DNA from 2 places in the Streptomyces sp. NPDC048415 genome. Region 2 is predicted to be linked to the other one. Evidence: riboswitches for the same ligand, from Rfam matches in the RefSeq annotation. Region 2 holds a riboswitch; the other holds the start of a gene.
The links. Region 2 has a riboswitch for thiamine pyrophosphate ahead of thiO (glycine oxidase ThiO). Riboswitches for the same ligand answer to the same signal wherever they lie in the genome.

Region 1 (7,496 bases), on a different contig from region 2:
CCGGCATACCGCCCAGCCCGGCCGGGTGGATCATCGCCACCGCCCGCAACCGGGCCATCGACCGGCTGCGCCGCGAATCCACGCGAGAGGCCCGGCACGCCGAGGCGGCCCAGCTGTACGCGCCGGACGAACCGTCCGAGGAGGGCCCCGTGCGCGACGACCGGCTCCGCCTGATCTTCACCTGCTGCCACCCCGCGCTGGCGCCCCAGGCCCAGGTCGCCCTCACCCTGAGACTCCTCGGCGGTCTGACCACCCCGCAGATCGCGCGCGCCTTCCTCGTCCCCGAACCCACCATGGCCCAGCGCCTGGTCAGGGCCAAGGCCAAGATCCGCGACGCCGGGATCCCGTACCGCATCCCGCGCGACGCCGACCTCCCGGACCGGGTCAAGGGCGTGCTGGCGGTCGTCTACCTCATCTTCAACGAGGGGTACGGGGGCCGAGAGGACCTCCGCACGGAGGCCGTCCGCCTCGGCCGGCTGCTGGCCGAGCTGATGCCGGACGAGCCCGAGGCCCTCGGCCTGCTCGCGCTGATGCTGCTCATCGAGGCCCGCGGAGCCGCCCGCACGACACCCGACGGCGACCTCGTGCTCCTCTCCGACCAGGACCGCTCCCTGTGGGACCGCGCCCTGATCGCCGAGGGCCAGTCCCTTGTGCGCCGCTGCCTGCGGCTGAACCGGCCGGGCCCGTACCAGCTCCAGGCCGCGATCAACGCCGTGCACAGCGACGCGTCCACCGCCCGCGCCACGGACTGGGGCCAGATCCTCCAGTTGTACGACCAGTTGCTGGCCCTGGCGCCCAGCCCGGTCGTCGCCCTCAACCGCGCCGTCGCGGTGGCCGAGGTCGAGAGCCCGGAAGCCGCCCTCGCCCTGGTCGAGACGCTCGATCTCGACGGCTACCACGCCTTTCACGCCGTACGGGCGGATCTGCTGCGCCGTCTCGGCCGGCACACCGAGGCCGTACGGGCGTACGAGGCGGCCATCGCGCTCACCGAGAGCGCGGCGGAGCGCGCTCACCTCGAACGGACGCGGGCCGCGCTCGTACGACACTGACTCATACGCTGAGCGTCTCCCGTACGGACCGCTCGGCGTCCTGGCCGCCGTCGCCGGACGAGGTGGCCCGGCCCGCCTCGGGCAGGGCCATCACGCCGACTTCGACCGGGCGACGTACTCCACCACGGGGTCGTAGGAGATTCCGCCCCGGCCGTCCGCCGTCACACCACTTCGGTCTCGGCGCGGTCCGCCTCGCCCCACAGGGTGTGGAAGCTCCCGTCGCGGTCGGTGCGCCGATAGGTGTGCGCACCGAAGTAGTCGCGCTGGCCCTGGGTGAGGGCGGCGGGCAGGCGGTCGGCGCGCAGGGTGTCGTAGTACGACAGGGAGGCGGAGAAGGCGGGGACCGGTACGCCCCGGCGGGTCGCCGTGGCGATCACCTCGCGCCAGGGCACCTGGGCGTCCTGGATCTCGGCCGCGAAGCCCGCGTCGGAGAGCAGGCTGACCAGGGCCGGGTCGACGGCGTAGGCGGCCCGGATCCGGTCGAGGAAGGCCGCCCGGATGATGCAGCCGCCACGCCAGATCTTCGCCACCTCACCGAGGTCGATGTCCCAGCCGTACTCCTCGGCGGCGTCCAGGATCATCTTCCAGCCCTGGTCGTAGGCGATCAGCTTCGACGCGTACAGGGCGTGTTCGACCTGGCTGGTGAAGCGTTCCGCCTCGGTGGCGGACAGCTCCCAGGAGGTGCCGCCGGGCAGGGCGCGATACGCGCTGCGCAGCCCGCGCCGGCTGGAGGCGGCCCGGGCGAAGGTCGCCTGCGCGATGGCGGTGACCGGGGAGCCGAGGTCCAGGGCGGTCTGCACGGTCCAGCGGCCGGTGCCCTTCTGCCCGGCGGCGTCGGCCACGATGTCCACGAAGGGCCGCCCCGTGGCGGTGTCGGTGTGCGCGAGCACTTCGGCGGTGATCTCGATCAGATACGAGTCGAGACGCCCCTTGTTCCAGTGCCGGAAGATCTCCGCGATCTGCGCCGGTGCGTACCCGCCGACGCGGCGGAGCAGGTCGTACGCCTCGCCGATCAGCTGCATGTCGGCGTACTCGATGCCGTTGTGCACCATCTTCACGAAGTGCCCGGCGCCGTCCGTGCCGATGTGCGTGGCGCACGGCTCGCCGTCGACCTTGGCGCTGATCGACTCGAACATCGGGCCGAGCGAGGCGTACGACTGTGGTGAGCCGCCGGGCATGATGCTCGGTCCGTTGAGGGCGCCCTCCTCGCCGCCCGAGACACCCGCGCCGACGAAGTGGATGCCGCGCTCGCGCAGCGACTGCTCGCGGCGGCGGGTGTCGGCGAAGTGGGCGTTCCCGCCGTCGATGATCATGTCGCCGGTTTCGAGGAGCGGGGCGAAGTCCTCGATCACCGCGTCGGTGGCCGCGCCCGCCTGCACCATGATCATGAGCCGGCGGGGGCGCTCCAGCGCCGCCACGAACTCCTCGGCCGTCTCGGCCGCCACGAAGGAGCCCTCGTGCCCGAACTCCTCGACCAGCGCCTTGGTCCGGGCGGGAGTGCGGTTGTGTACGGCGACGGTGTACCCGTGCCGGGCGAAGTTCCGGGCCAGGTTGCGGCCCATCACCGCGAGCCCTGTGACGCCGATCTGCGCGGTCGCCTTCATGTGTGCTCCTTGGGTCCGGATCTGCAGTCCCCGCGTACCTGACGGGCGAGCAGACGACTGTCGCTGTACCGATCAAGTACGGACGGCGGGGGCCGAGATGTTCATCTCAGCTCCCCGGGCGAATCCGCCAGCCGTGGTCCACCGGACCGATGCCGCCGCCCAGCGCGAAGCCGGCCGCGATCGCGGCGGTGACGTACTCCTTGGCCAGCCGTACGGCGTCCGGCACCGTGCGGCCCTCCGCCAGGCCCACCGCGACGGCCGAGGCTAGGGTGCATCCGGTGCCGTGGGTGTGGCGGTTGTCGTGGCGCGGAGCGCGCAGCCAGTGCTCCGCCGAGCCGTCGGTCAGCAGGTCGACGGCCTGCCCCGGGAGATGGCCGCCCTTCACCAGCACCCAACGGGGTCCATACGCCAGCAGCCGGTCGGCGGCCCGGCGCATATCCGCTTCATCCCGCACCGTCAGGCCGGTGAGCTGGGCGACCTCATCGAGATTCGGGGTGGCGACCGTCGCGAGCGGCAGCAGCCGGGTGCGTACGGCGTCCAGCGCGTCGTCGGCCAGCAGCCGGTCTCCGTGCTTGGAGACGCTCACCGGGTCCACGACGACCGGGGCGGCCACGTCCGACAGCAACTCGGCGACGGTCATGACCAGGCCGGGCGACGAGAGCATCCCGGTCTTCACGGCCTGGACGCCGATGTCGTCGACGACGCTGCGGTACTGGGCGCGCACCGCCTCCGCGGGCAGCTCCCAAGCGCCCTGCACACCAAGGGAGTTCTGCGCCGTCACCGCGGTGAGCACGCTCATCCCATGGGCGCCGAGCGCCAGCATCGTCTTCAGGTCGGCCTGGATTCCGGCGCCTCCGCCAGAGTCGGATCCGGCGATCGTCAGGACGCGGGGTGGCGGGGTCATACGAGGTGCTCCTCTCGGGGACGGCCGTCAGCCCGCGCACTGCCGCGTGCGGCGGCGCAGGCGCAGGGGGGCGTACACAGCGAGGGCGAGCAGGAACGCCACGTAGTAGGAGAGGTCGGCGCCGTGCAGCGCGTGGGCCACCGGACCCACGTACAGGCCGGTGTCCATGAACGGCACGGCCGCGGCGAAGGCGGCCACGAAGGCCAGCAGCGCGGGCCATCCGGACCGCGGCCGGGTGTCCTCGACCGCCAGGTCGACCGCGGCGCCGCCTCGAGCCCGTGCCCGGGCGATCCAGTCGACGACGACGATCGCGACGAACCCGGGGATCCAGTAGCCGACGAACAGCAGCACGTTCTGGAAGCGGGTGGTGGTGTCGGCGGCGTGCATCCACAGCACCAGCGGGAAGCCGAGCACGGCGGCGAGGGCAGCAGCCACCGGGCGCGGCATCCGCACGCCGACGGTCTGCAGTGCCAGCGAACCGCTGTAGTCGTTCATCGCGTTGCTGCACACGGCCGCCAGCGCCACAGCCAGCAGTCCGAACGCGCCGAGTGTCCCGCCGCCGAGCAAATCGTCCACTCCCGCGGCCGTCTGCACGGTCAGCACGGTCGCGCCCCACAGCCCCAGGGCCTGCACGGCCACGAAGGACACGACCAGGCCGAGCAGAGTGCACCAGAACATGCGGGCACGGGAGGTAGTGCGCGGCAGATAGCGGCTGAAGTCACTCGCGTACGGGGCCCAGGACAGGGCGAGACTGAGCGCGATGGTGCTGGTCAGAGCGAAGGCGCCCGCGCGGTCGGCGCCGGTCGCGGCGCCGCCCGAGGCGGGGTGGACGCCGTCGAGCATCCGCCAGGCGATCACCGTGAAGGCGACGGCGAGGAAGACGGTCATGACAATCTGCAGCCGGTGGATGGCCTCGTAACCCAGGACGCCGAGGGCTCCCTGGGCGAGCATCATGACCAGCACACCGACCCAGAACGGCCAGCCGCACAACCGCGCCAGCGCGTCCCCGCCGAACAGCCCGATCAGCGCGTCCCACGCCACCGACGACAGCCACTGCAGAATTCCGGGAAGCACCACCGACCGGCCGAACGCGAGCCGGGCCAGCGGGAGTTGGCCCGCCCCGGTCAGGCTGCCCCAGGTACTCAGGTAGGCGGTGGGCAGCGCGCCCAGCAGCGTACCCAGGACCACCGCGGCGAGAGCGGTGACGACGTCCAGCCCCAGCGCGATACCGATGGTCCCGGTGAACACGCCCGTCATGGTCATGTTCGGGGCGAACCACACCGTGAACAGGCGCCCGGCCCCGCCGTACCGGTTGCTCTCGGGGACCGGATCGATGCCGTGCCCCTCGACCCGGAGGTCACCGGGAGCGACGGGCATCCGCCCGTCGAAGACGGTCCGCCCGCTGTCGGCGGGCAGCCCGCCGGAAACATGCGCCAAAGGCATGAAGACATCCCTCCGCCAGTACGAACTGGTTCAGGTTCGACGGGTGTGATCTCAGCCCTCGGATGGGGCACCCCGTGTCCGGTACGACGGACACCCTAACCCGCTCGCCTGGCTCATGCGCACTGAGGAGGCGTGTGAGGCCGTATGCCCGGCGCTCCGGCGGCGCCGCCCGCGCCCCCGGCGGACACTGGAGGCAACGACCACGGCTGGCCGAGCCCGGTCACCCCTAGGCGTTCCGAGGAGTCACCGCATGCCGCTGCTCCGGGTGGCGGACCTGAACCTCTCCTACCAGGTCGTCGGCGAGGGAGATCCGCTGGTGCTGGTCCACGGCTCGTGGAACGACCACACATCATGGCAGCCCGCGATCGACGCGGACGTCCGTTCGTCGTTCCGGGTGGTCACCTACGACCGCCGGGGACACGGGCAGAGTGGGGCGGGACCGGCCCAGGGCACGCGGAGGCAGGACGAGGACGACCTCGAGGCCCTGATCGAGCGGCTCGGGCCCGCACCCGCGCACGTGGCCGGCAACTCCTTCGGCGCGGCGATCACGCTGGGGCCGGCCGCGCGCCGCCCCGAGCTGTTGCGCACCCTCACGGTCCATGAACCCCCGCTCGTCGCGATCGTGGCCGACGACCCGGAGGCCATGAGGGAACTGCGTCCGACGCAAGCCTCGATCGACACGGCCCTCAGCCCGCCGAGGTACGCCGGACGTTCGTCCGCAACGCTCCCACCTGGCTGGACGAACAGTCCGACCCCGACTGGTCGACGCTCGACCTCGACGCCCTCTCCCGCTGCACCGCACCGGTGCTGCTGAGCCGCGGCAGTGAGAGCCCGGCATGGCTGTCGACGATCCTCGACCGTCTGGCCACGGCGCTGCCCCGGGCACGGCGGCAGACCATCGAAGGGGCGGGGCACATCCCCCACGTCACCCATCCCCAGCAGTACGTCGCCGCGCTCACCCGCTTCATCCGGGCGGCCTGACGCACACCCCCGGGCCTGCGGGCCCCTCGCGAGCGGAAGGAGGCAGGGTGTCATGACCGTGATCTCCCTGAAGTCCGCGCCGGTGCGGGAAGGACTCACCCTCCCGTATGCGGAAGCCGGTTACCCCGGTGGCACACCAGTCGTCTTCGTGCACGGTCTGGCCGACTCGTGGTGGTCCTTCGAGCCCCTCCTGAGGCGCCTCCCACCCTCGCTGCACGGCTACGCACCCACCCAGCGCGGCCACGGTGACGCCGACCGTCCCGCCGACGGCTACACGCCCGAAGACTTCGCCGCCGATCTCGTCGCCTTCCTCGACGCCGTCGACATCGACCGCGCCCTCCTCGTCGGAGCCTCCACCGGTGGTGTGCCCGCCAGGATCGTCGCGGGCAGCCACCCCGACCGGATCTCGGGCCTTGTACTGATCGGCGCCCCCGGCACCCTCACGGACAAGCCGACGGTGACCGGACTGCGGGAGAGCGTCCAGGGCCTCACCGATCCCGTCCCCCGCGCGTTCATCGAAGAGTTCATGTCCGCCATGCTGGCCCGACCGGTCGCCAGAGGACTCATCGAGACGATGATCGACGAAAGCCTCAAACTCCCCGCGTACGTCTGGAAAGAGACTTTGCGCGGACTCCTGGAAGCCGACCTCCCCGTGACCCTCGCGGGCATCCTGGTGCCCACCCTCGTCATCTGGGGCGACCAGGACGACTTCCTGCCCCGCGGCGACCAGCAGACCATCCTCGACGCCATCCACGGAGCCCGCCTCCTCACCTACGAGGACGTGGGCCATGTCGTCCACTGGGAACAGCCCGAACGCGTGGTCACCGACATCGCCGCCTTCGCCGAGACCATCGAACACCCCGGCGCTCCCGACAGGTCGCACTGAAAGCCGGAGCAGAGCGACTCAGCCCCGGTACAGCACGAGAGCAGACGCAACGGTCGTGTCGTCGCGCGAAACGGTTACCGGAGGGCACTTGACTCGTCGGAGGACCAGGACGCGCGCCATCGATGCGCAGCGACCCGTCTCCATACGAGGGCGTGCAGCCCGGCGTCGGCTGCGAACCCTCAGGACACGCACGTCCATCCGCGAACCCTGTGCGAAACTTCCGCGATGACCTCAGAGACGATCACCGCGGAAGCCGCAGGAACCTGGAAACTCGGAGATCTCACCGTCAACCGCATCGGATTCGGCGCGATGCGGTTGACCGGCAGCGCGGCCTTCCATCACGGCACGCCGAGCGACCGCCGGCGCTCGATCGCCGTGCTGCGGCGCGCGATCGAACTGGGCGTCAACCACATCGACACCGCCGCCTTCTACTTCTCCGCACTGCGCTCCGCGAACGAACTGATCAACACCGCGCTCGCCCCGTACGCGAACGACCTGGTCATCGCCACCAAGGTCGGGCCCTTCCGCGACTACGCGGGGGAGTGGGGCACCTCGGCCCGGCCCGACCAACTGCGGTCGCATGTCGAGGAGAACCTGCGCCAGCTCGGCCGCGACCATCTCGACATGGT
Region 2 (7,496 bases):
GGCGTAGGTCAGACCGACGGAGTTGAGGCCGCCGGCCACGGGGACATGGCCGCCGACGGGGTTGCGGAGCTGCTTGCTGGTCACGCCGTTCAGGGTGTCACGTGCTTCAGGGTGCCCGGTCGGCGGACCTCCGGGGGGTGCGGACCGCACGGTCGTGTGGATTCCACGGTCCTGTGGATTCCATGGCCACGGCTGTGCGGATTCCACGGCCGCGCGGAGCCTATGGCCGCGCTGACATCGTGGCCACGTGGAGCCGATGGCCGCGCGTGCCGCGTGGAGCCGATGGCCGCGCGTGCCTCGTGGCCGCGCGGAGCCTATGGCCGCGTGGGTCTCGCGGCCGCGCGGAGCCTATGGCCGCGTGGGTCTCGCGGTGGTGCGTGCGTGCCTCGCGGTCGTGCGGATCTCACAGCGGTGAAGCCCGCACAGGCGTGCGGATCTCGCGGCCGTGAAGACCTCTGTCTCAGCGGATCTCGATGGTGATCGTCGAGCCCTTGGGCGCCGTCTCACCGCCGTCCACCGACTGACTCTTGACGTTGTCCCCGAAGAGACCGAGAAGCCCGCGGTCCTCCTCGACCTTGAACCCGGCGTCCTCCAGCGCCTGCTTCGCGTCGTCCACACTGTCGCCCACGACGTCCGGGACCTCGACCATCTCGGGGCCCTTGGAGATCGTCAGCGTCACCGTGTCGCCCGAGGCGGCCTCGCGGCCCGCGCCCGGCGACTGCTCGGCGACCTGGCCCTTGTCGAACTCCGAATTGACCCTCGCGGTGGCGATCTTCACCTTCAGCCCCGAGTCCTCCAGCTCCGCCCTGGCGTCCTCGACGGACGTGCCCGTGACCTCGGGCACCTCCACCGGACTGCCCTTGCTGACAGTGATCGCGATCGCCGATCCGGCGTGCCGCTCGGTGCCCGCGCCCGGTTCCGTGCTGATCACGAACCCCTTGGGGACGTCCTCGCTGAACGCCCGGGTGACCATGCCCGCGGCCAGTCCGTCGCCCTTCAGCACTTCCTTCGCCTTGAACAGCGCGAAGCCCTTCAGGTCGGGCACCTTCACCGTCTCCGGTCCGTTGGAGACCGTCAGCGTCACGGAGGCGTTGTCGCGAATCCGGGCGCCGACCTCTGGGTCGGCGCTGATGACGCTGCCCCGCTTCACGGTGTCGCTGTACGCGTGCTTGACCTGCTTGACGTCGAGACCGGCCTTTGCCAACTGGTCCTCGGCCTGCTTCTCCGTCTTCGACAGGATCGGCGGGACCTTGGTGAACTGTCCGGAGTTGATGTACCAGACGCCGGCGCCGAGCCCCAGCACCAGCACGATGGCGGCGACGATCGCGAGCATCCCGCGCCGCGGGCGCGCGGCGCGCCGCGAGGGAGCGGCCGGCGCGGACGCGAACTGACTGGTCTGCTCGAACTGACCGGTCCGCTCGAACCGACTGGTCCGATCGAGTGCGCCGTCCTCGTCGTCGTTCACGGGCAGCAACCGAGGCACGGACAATGAGTGCGGGATCACACTCGTACGGTCCTCGCCGATGTCGCGGCCGACGGACAGAGCCCCCGGCGGTACCGCGTCGAGCTGCTCGGCCGTCAGCCCGGCCCGCGCCTCCAGTACCCGACCGAGCAGCGCCACCGCGTCGTGCGGGCGCACCTCGGGATTGCGGGCGGTCGCCGTGCCGACCAGCTCGTCGAGCCCGTACGGCAGCCCTGGCACGGTGGCCGACGGCGGCTGTACGTCCGTGTGAAGGTGCTGGTAGAGCACCTGAGCGGGGGAGTCCCCGGAGTGCGGCTTGGCGCCGGTCAGCATCTCGTAGAGGACGACCCCGCAGGCGTAGACGTCGACGCGGGTGTCGGCGGTGCCGTGCTCGATCTGCTCGGGGGCGAGGTAGGACACGGTGCCGAGGACGGCCCCGGTCGTGTTCGTCACCGTGTCCACGGCCCGTACGAGACCGAAGTCGGCCACCTTGACCCGTCCGTCATCCCCTATGAGGACGTTCTCCGGCTTCATGTCGCGGTGCACGAACCCGGCCCGGTGCGCGGCGCCGAGCGCGGCGAGCACCGGCTCGAGGATGTCGAGCGCGGCCCGCGGCTGCAGGGCGCCGCGCTCGCGCAGTACGTCGCGCAGGGTGCACCCGGCGACGTACTCCATGGCCAGGTAGACGTACGACCCGTCCGCCCCCTGGTCGAAGACCTGCACCACATTGGGGTGGGCGAGCCGTGCCACCGACTTGGCCTCGCGGATGAACCGCTCGACGAACGAGCCGTCGGCGGCCAGCGTCGGGTGCATCACCTTGAGCGCGAGCACGCGGTCGAGGCGGGTGTCCAGGGCCCTGTAGACCGTGGCCATCCCGCCGACCGCTATCCGTGCGTCAACGCGATAGCGGCCGTCGAGCACCTGCCCGACAAGCGGGTCCTGAAGGGTCGTATCCACGCAGGTGAGTGTACGAGCCGCCACTGTCACGCGCCCCGTTCAGCCGATACCGGAGCGGGACTGCAGCCGACCTGTGACGCACATCGCAGGCAGCGAGCGGGCAGCCCGCGACACAGCCGCGACGAATGCAGCGCCCGCCAACGGCAAGAACCCCCGCGGAAGGCCCGCGCACTCCCCAGACGACTGGAAACGGGCGGTGCGCGGGCGGGCCCGAACCCAGCGCAGCGCCGGGCACCTAGAAGGCGGGCCTCTCGGGATCCAACCGCGCCAGCCCCTCCACAGGAGACGACGCCTCGGCGAAGTGCCGTCGGGGGATACGCCCCGCCCGGTAGGCGAGCCGGCCGGCCTCGACGGCGTGCCGCATGCCCTCTGCCATGAGCACCGGCTCCTGGGCGCGCGTCACGGCCGAGGCGAGCATCACCCCCGCACACCCCAGCTCCATCGCGAGCGCCGCGTCGGACGCGGTACCGGCTCCCGCGTCCAGAATCACCGGCACGCGCGCGTGCTCCACGATCAGCTGGAAGTTGTGCGGATTGCGGATGCCGAGCCCGGACCCGATCGGCGACCCGAGCGGCATGATGGCGGCGCAGCCGACATCCTCCAGCTTCCGCGCGAGCACAGGATCATCGTTCGTGTACGGCAGCACGGTGAACCCGTCGTCGACCAGCGTCTCCGCGGCGTCGAGCAGCTCGATCGGATCGGGCAGCAGCGTGCGCTCGTCGGCGATGACCTCCAGCTTGACCAGGTCGCTGCCGAGCGCTTCGCGCGCGAGACGAGCGGTCAGCACGGCCTCGCCCGCGGTGAAACAGCCCGCCGTGTTGGGCAGGACGCGGATGCCGAGCTTGTCGAGCACCGACAGCACCGAACCGTGGACGCAAGCGTTTACGCGCCGCATCGCGACCGTCGTCAGCTCCGTGCCGGACGCCACGAGTGAGCGCTCCAGGACGTCAAGGCTGGGCGCACCGCCGGTACCCATGATCAGACGGGACGAGAAGGACGTACCAGCGAGGACGAAGGGATCGTCGGCCATGGCTCAGCCTCCTTGGACGGCGGTGAGGACTTCGATGCGGTCTCCCTCGGAGAGGGCTGTCGACGACCACTGCGCGCGCGGGACGACGGTTTCGTTGAGCGCGGCGGCCACCCCGGACGGCGCGGGGGTGAGGGTGGCGACGAGCGTGTCGAGAGCGGTCCCCGTGTCGATGCGCTGTCGCTCTCCGTTGACGAAGATGTTCATGCGGGCTGCTCCGTGAGGGCGGCGGCGCCGAAGCGCCCGGGTGTGAAGGGGCGGGCCACGTCGGGGAGTTCGCCGGTGGTCAGGACGTGCGCCATCGCGTCACCGGTGATGGGGGTGAGCAGTACGCCGTTGCGGTAGTGCCCGGTGGCCAGCAGGAGCCCGTCCAGTTCGGTCGGGCCGAGCAGCGGCGCGTTGTCGGGCGAGGCAGGGCGCAGTCCGGCGCGCGTCTCCGTGAGTGGCAGCTCGGTGATCCCGGGCACCAGCTCATGGGCGTCGCGCAGCAGTTCGTACACGCCGCCGGCGGTCACTGTCGTGTCCCAGCCCAGCTCCTCGCTGGTGGCGCCCACGACGAGTTCGCCGCTCTCGCGCGGCACCAGGTAGACCTGGCTGCCGCGCACGACGGCACGTACCGTGCGGCTCAGGAAGGGCGCGTACCGCTTCGGCACGGTCAGGCGCAGTACCTGCCCCTTCACGGGACGCACGGGCGGCAGGACGTCGTCGGGGACGCCCGCCAGACGCCCGCTGAGGCTGCCCCCCGCCAGCACGATCTGGCCGCCGGCGAGCTCGGTGCCATCGGTGGTGACCGCTCCGGCGGCCCGGTCCCGTACGACGCTCAAACGCTCCGCCCACGCCCGGTGGAACACCACACCGGCCCGCTCACACGCCGTGACCAGGGCCCGCGCGAGGCGGCGCGGATCGACCTGGTGATCGCCGTCGACGCGCAGACCTCCGCGTACGCCGGGCGCGAGCATCGGCTCAAGACGGCGGCACTCGCGACCGCTCAGCCACTCCGAGTCGAGCCCCGACCGGCGTTGCAGTGCGTGCAGTTCCCGCAGATGGGCGCGGTCGTCGGCGTCCAGCGCGACGGCCAGCGTGCCGCACTGTCGGTAGCCGAGGTCCTGGCCGCTCGCCTGGGTGAGCTCGGCGGCGAAGTCCGGATAGCGGCGCGCGGAGGCGAGATTGAGGCCCAGCAGGGTCTGCTCGCCGTAGTGCAGTTCGGTGACGGCGGCGAGCATTCCGGCGGCCACCTGGGCCGCTCCGCCGCCGGGTTCGGGGTCGACGACGGCGGTGGCGAACCCGCGTTGCGCGGCCCGCCAGGCCGTGACAAGGCCGATGATGCCGCCCCCGATGACAAGGACATCTGATGTACGCGACATGGGCGTCCAGCCCCTCCCTTCGCCGGCATGACCCGGATCAGGTTCGTACGGTCGGAGGCCGTCCCAGCCTCCCTCTCAGCCCGGTGCGTCCGGGCTCCCGCGAGTGCTTTACGGTGACCACCCTAGCCCGCCGCCACCTTTCCCAGTAAGGGAGCCTCCGTCCATGGCCCGTTCGCTCGACGGCCTCGTGCTCGCCCCGGTCGCCGACCAGGCGCCGGGTCAGGTGGGCACCCGCACCCGGTTCTCGTACCACGAGAAGGACGGCGAGATCTGGGCCGAGTACACGGGCGGCGACGTCGTACGCGGGCACCTCGTGGGTACCCGTGAAGGCGACCGCCTCGACTTCCGGTACGTGCAGCTGAAGCGCGACGGCAGCACCTCGTCGGGGCGCTGCGCGTCCCTCGTGGTGGAGCTGCCCGACGGACGCGTGCGTCTGGAGGAGACCTGGGAATGGGAGTCGCAGGCGGGGAGTGGGACGAGCGTGGTGGAGCAGCTCCGCGAGAAGTGTGGAACAGCTCACTGAGCCCGGCCGCTGACTGACAAATTGTCAGGTGTCTATGGTGATCAGGTGAGCGAGCAGACGCAGGCGCAGTCGCAGGGGCGTACGGCACGGCGGGTCGTGATCGTGGGCGCGGGGATGGCCGGGGTGCAGAGCGCGGTCGCGCTGCGCGAACAGGGCTTCACCGGCACCGTGACACTGATCGGTGCGGAGCCGCACCAGCCGTACGACCGGCCGCCGCTGTCCAAGGCCGTCCTGCTCGGCAAGGCCGAGGGCTCCGCCTTCGACGTCGACTTCGAGGCGCTGGACATCGAACTGCAGCTCGGGCGCGAGGCGCTCGGCCTGCGCCCCGGCGACCACGAACTGGACACGGCCACCGGACCCGTGCCGTACGACGTCCTGGTCGTCGCGACCGGAGCGGAACCGATCCGGCTGCCGGGCGCGGAGGGCGTGCCCGGGGTCCATCTGCTGCGCACCCTCGACGACGCCGAGCGGCTGCGTCCCGTCCTCGCCCAGCAGCACGACATCGTGGTCGTCGGGGCGGGCTGGATCGGCGCCGAGTTCGCCACGGCGGCGCGCGAGGCGGGGTGCGCGGTGACCGTCGTCGAGGCCGCCGACCGGCCGCTCGCGGGGGCGTTGCCCGCCGAGGTGGCCGCGCCGATGGCGGCCTGGTACGCGGACAGCGGGGCCACACTGCGTACGCACGCGCGCGTGGAGCGCGTCGAGCCCGGCGCGGTGGTGCTGGACGACGGCTCCCGGGTGCCCGCGGGCGCCGTGGTCGTCGGCATCGGCGCGCGTCCGGCCACCGCCTGGCTCGCCGGCTCCGGCATCGAGCTCGGTGCCCATCGCGAGGTCCTGGCCGACGACCATCTGCGCACCTCGGTACCGGATGTCTACGCGGTCGGCGACTGCGCCTCCTTCCCTTCGGGAAGGTACGAGGGCCGTCTCCTGGTCCACCACTGGGACAACGCCCTCCAGGGCCCGCGCACGGTCGCGGCGAACATCATCGGCGAATCCCCGGCGGCGTACGACCCGGTCCCGTACTTCTGGTCCGAACAGTTCGGCCGTTTCGTCCAGTACGTCGGCCACCACGCGCCCGCCGACACGACGGTGTGGCGCGGCGACCCCACGGGAGTCGCCTGGACGGTCTGCTGGCTCCGTTCCGGACGCCTGGTCGCCCTCCTGGCGGTGGGCCGCCCGAGGGACCTCGCCCAGGGTCGCAGGCTCATCGAGTCGGGCGCCCTGATGGATCCGGAGCTGTTGTCGGATCCGGCGAGGCCTCTCAAGGCGGCCACGGCGTAATCCGTCACAAGGCGGTCACGGCACAGTCCATCACACGGCGGCCACGGCGTAATCCGTCACTAGGCGGCCACGGCATAGTCCGTCACACGGCGATCACGGCGAAGTCCGTGACACGGCGATCACGGCGAAGTCCGTGACACGGCGATCACGGCGAAGTCCCTCATAAGGCGGCCAAAGGCGTCATCCGTCACCCCAGGTCGGACGCCCTTGGCTTCCGACTGTCAGTCCGGGATGGCAGGCTTGTCCCGTGACCGAGATTGACGCAAAGATCGATGCTCTCGTCCCCGCCTGGCTCACCCTCCCCGACATCGCCGAACAGCTCGGCGTCGAGGTGACCCGCGTCCGGCAGTTGGTCAAGGAGGGCCAGCTGATCGCCGTACGCCGTGGTGAGAACCGCGCGCTGCACGTCCCCGCCGCCTTCATCGACGGGAACGAGCAGAAGGTCGTCAAGGGCCTGTCCGGCACCCTGACGCTCCTGCGGGACGACGGCTTCACCGACGAAGAGATGCTCGAGTGGCTCTTCACCCCCGACCCGACCCTGCCCGGCACCCCCGCGCAGGCTCTGAGCGAGAATCGCGGCACGGAGGTGAAGCGCCGCGCCCAGGCGCTCGCCGTCTGACCTGAACCAAGACCGTCCGGCGTACGGACCACGGTTCGCCGGGCCACCCCGGCCGCCCTGGTCCGTACGCACCGACAACGGGGGACATACGCATGCCCGAGAACGCCGCCACCACCGTCCGCGCCCAGCTCGCCGACGCCCGCGTCTACCTGTGCACGGACGCCCGCAGACGCCAGGGCGACCTCGAGGAGTTCCTCGACGTGGTCCTGGAGAGCGGCGTCGACATCGTGCAGCTGCGCGACAAGGGCATGGAGGCGGCGGAGGAG

Region 1: another riboswitch for thiamine pyrophosphate. It lies ahead of AB0D27_RS27040 (cytosine permease); the one in region 2 lies ahead of thiO (glycine oxidase ThiO).

The regions. Positions count from the first base shown of each region.
Region 1 covers NZ_JBEZKJ010000047.1:22,223-29,718, forward strand. Annotated here, with positions in the region: gene AB0D27_RS27025 (RNA polymerase sigma factor) at 1-1,049, shown strand, start outside; gene gndA (NADP-dependent phosphogluconate dehydrogenase) at 1,211-2,653, opposite strand; gene thiD (bifunctional hydroxymethylpyrimidine kinase/phosphomethylpyrimidine kinase) at 2,760-3,557, opposite strand; gene AB0D27_RS27040 (cytosine permease) at 3,585-5,000, opposite strand; TPP riboswitch at 4,991-5,085, opposite strand; gene AB0D27_RS27045 (alpha/beta hydrolase) at 5,251-5,814, shown strand; gene AB0D27_RS27050 (alpha/beta hydrolase) at 5,736-5,981, shown strand; gene AB0D27_RS27055 (alpha/beta hydrolase) at 6,034-6,867, shown strand; gene AB0D27_RS27060 (aldo/keto reductase) at 7,093-7,496, shown strand, end outside.
Region 2 covers NZ_JBEZKJ010000025.1:75,364-82,859, reverse strand. Annotated here, with positions in the region: gene AB0D27_RS18950 (deoxyribonuclease IV) at 1-84, opposite strand, end outside; gene pknB (Stk1 family PASTA domain-containing Ser/Thr kinase) at 461-2,419, opposite strand; gene AB0D27_RS18940 (thiazole synthase) at 2,655-3,449, opposite strand; gene thiS (sulfur carrier protein ThiS) at 3,453-3,653, opposite strand; gene thiO (glycine oxidase ThiO) at 3,650-4,810, opposite strand; TPP riboswitch at 4,808-4,921, opposite strand; gene AB0D27_RS18925 (hypothetical protein) at 4,974-5,333, shown strand; gene AB0D27_RS18920 (FAD-dependent oxidoreductase) at 5,448-6,611, shown strand; gene AB0D27_RS18915 (Rv2175c family DNA-binding protein) at 6,859-7,230, shown strand; gene thiE (thiamine phosphate synthase) at 7,323-7,496, shown strand, end outside.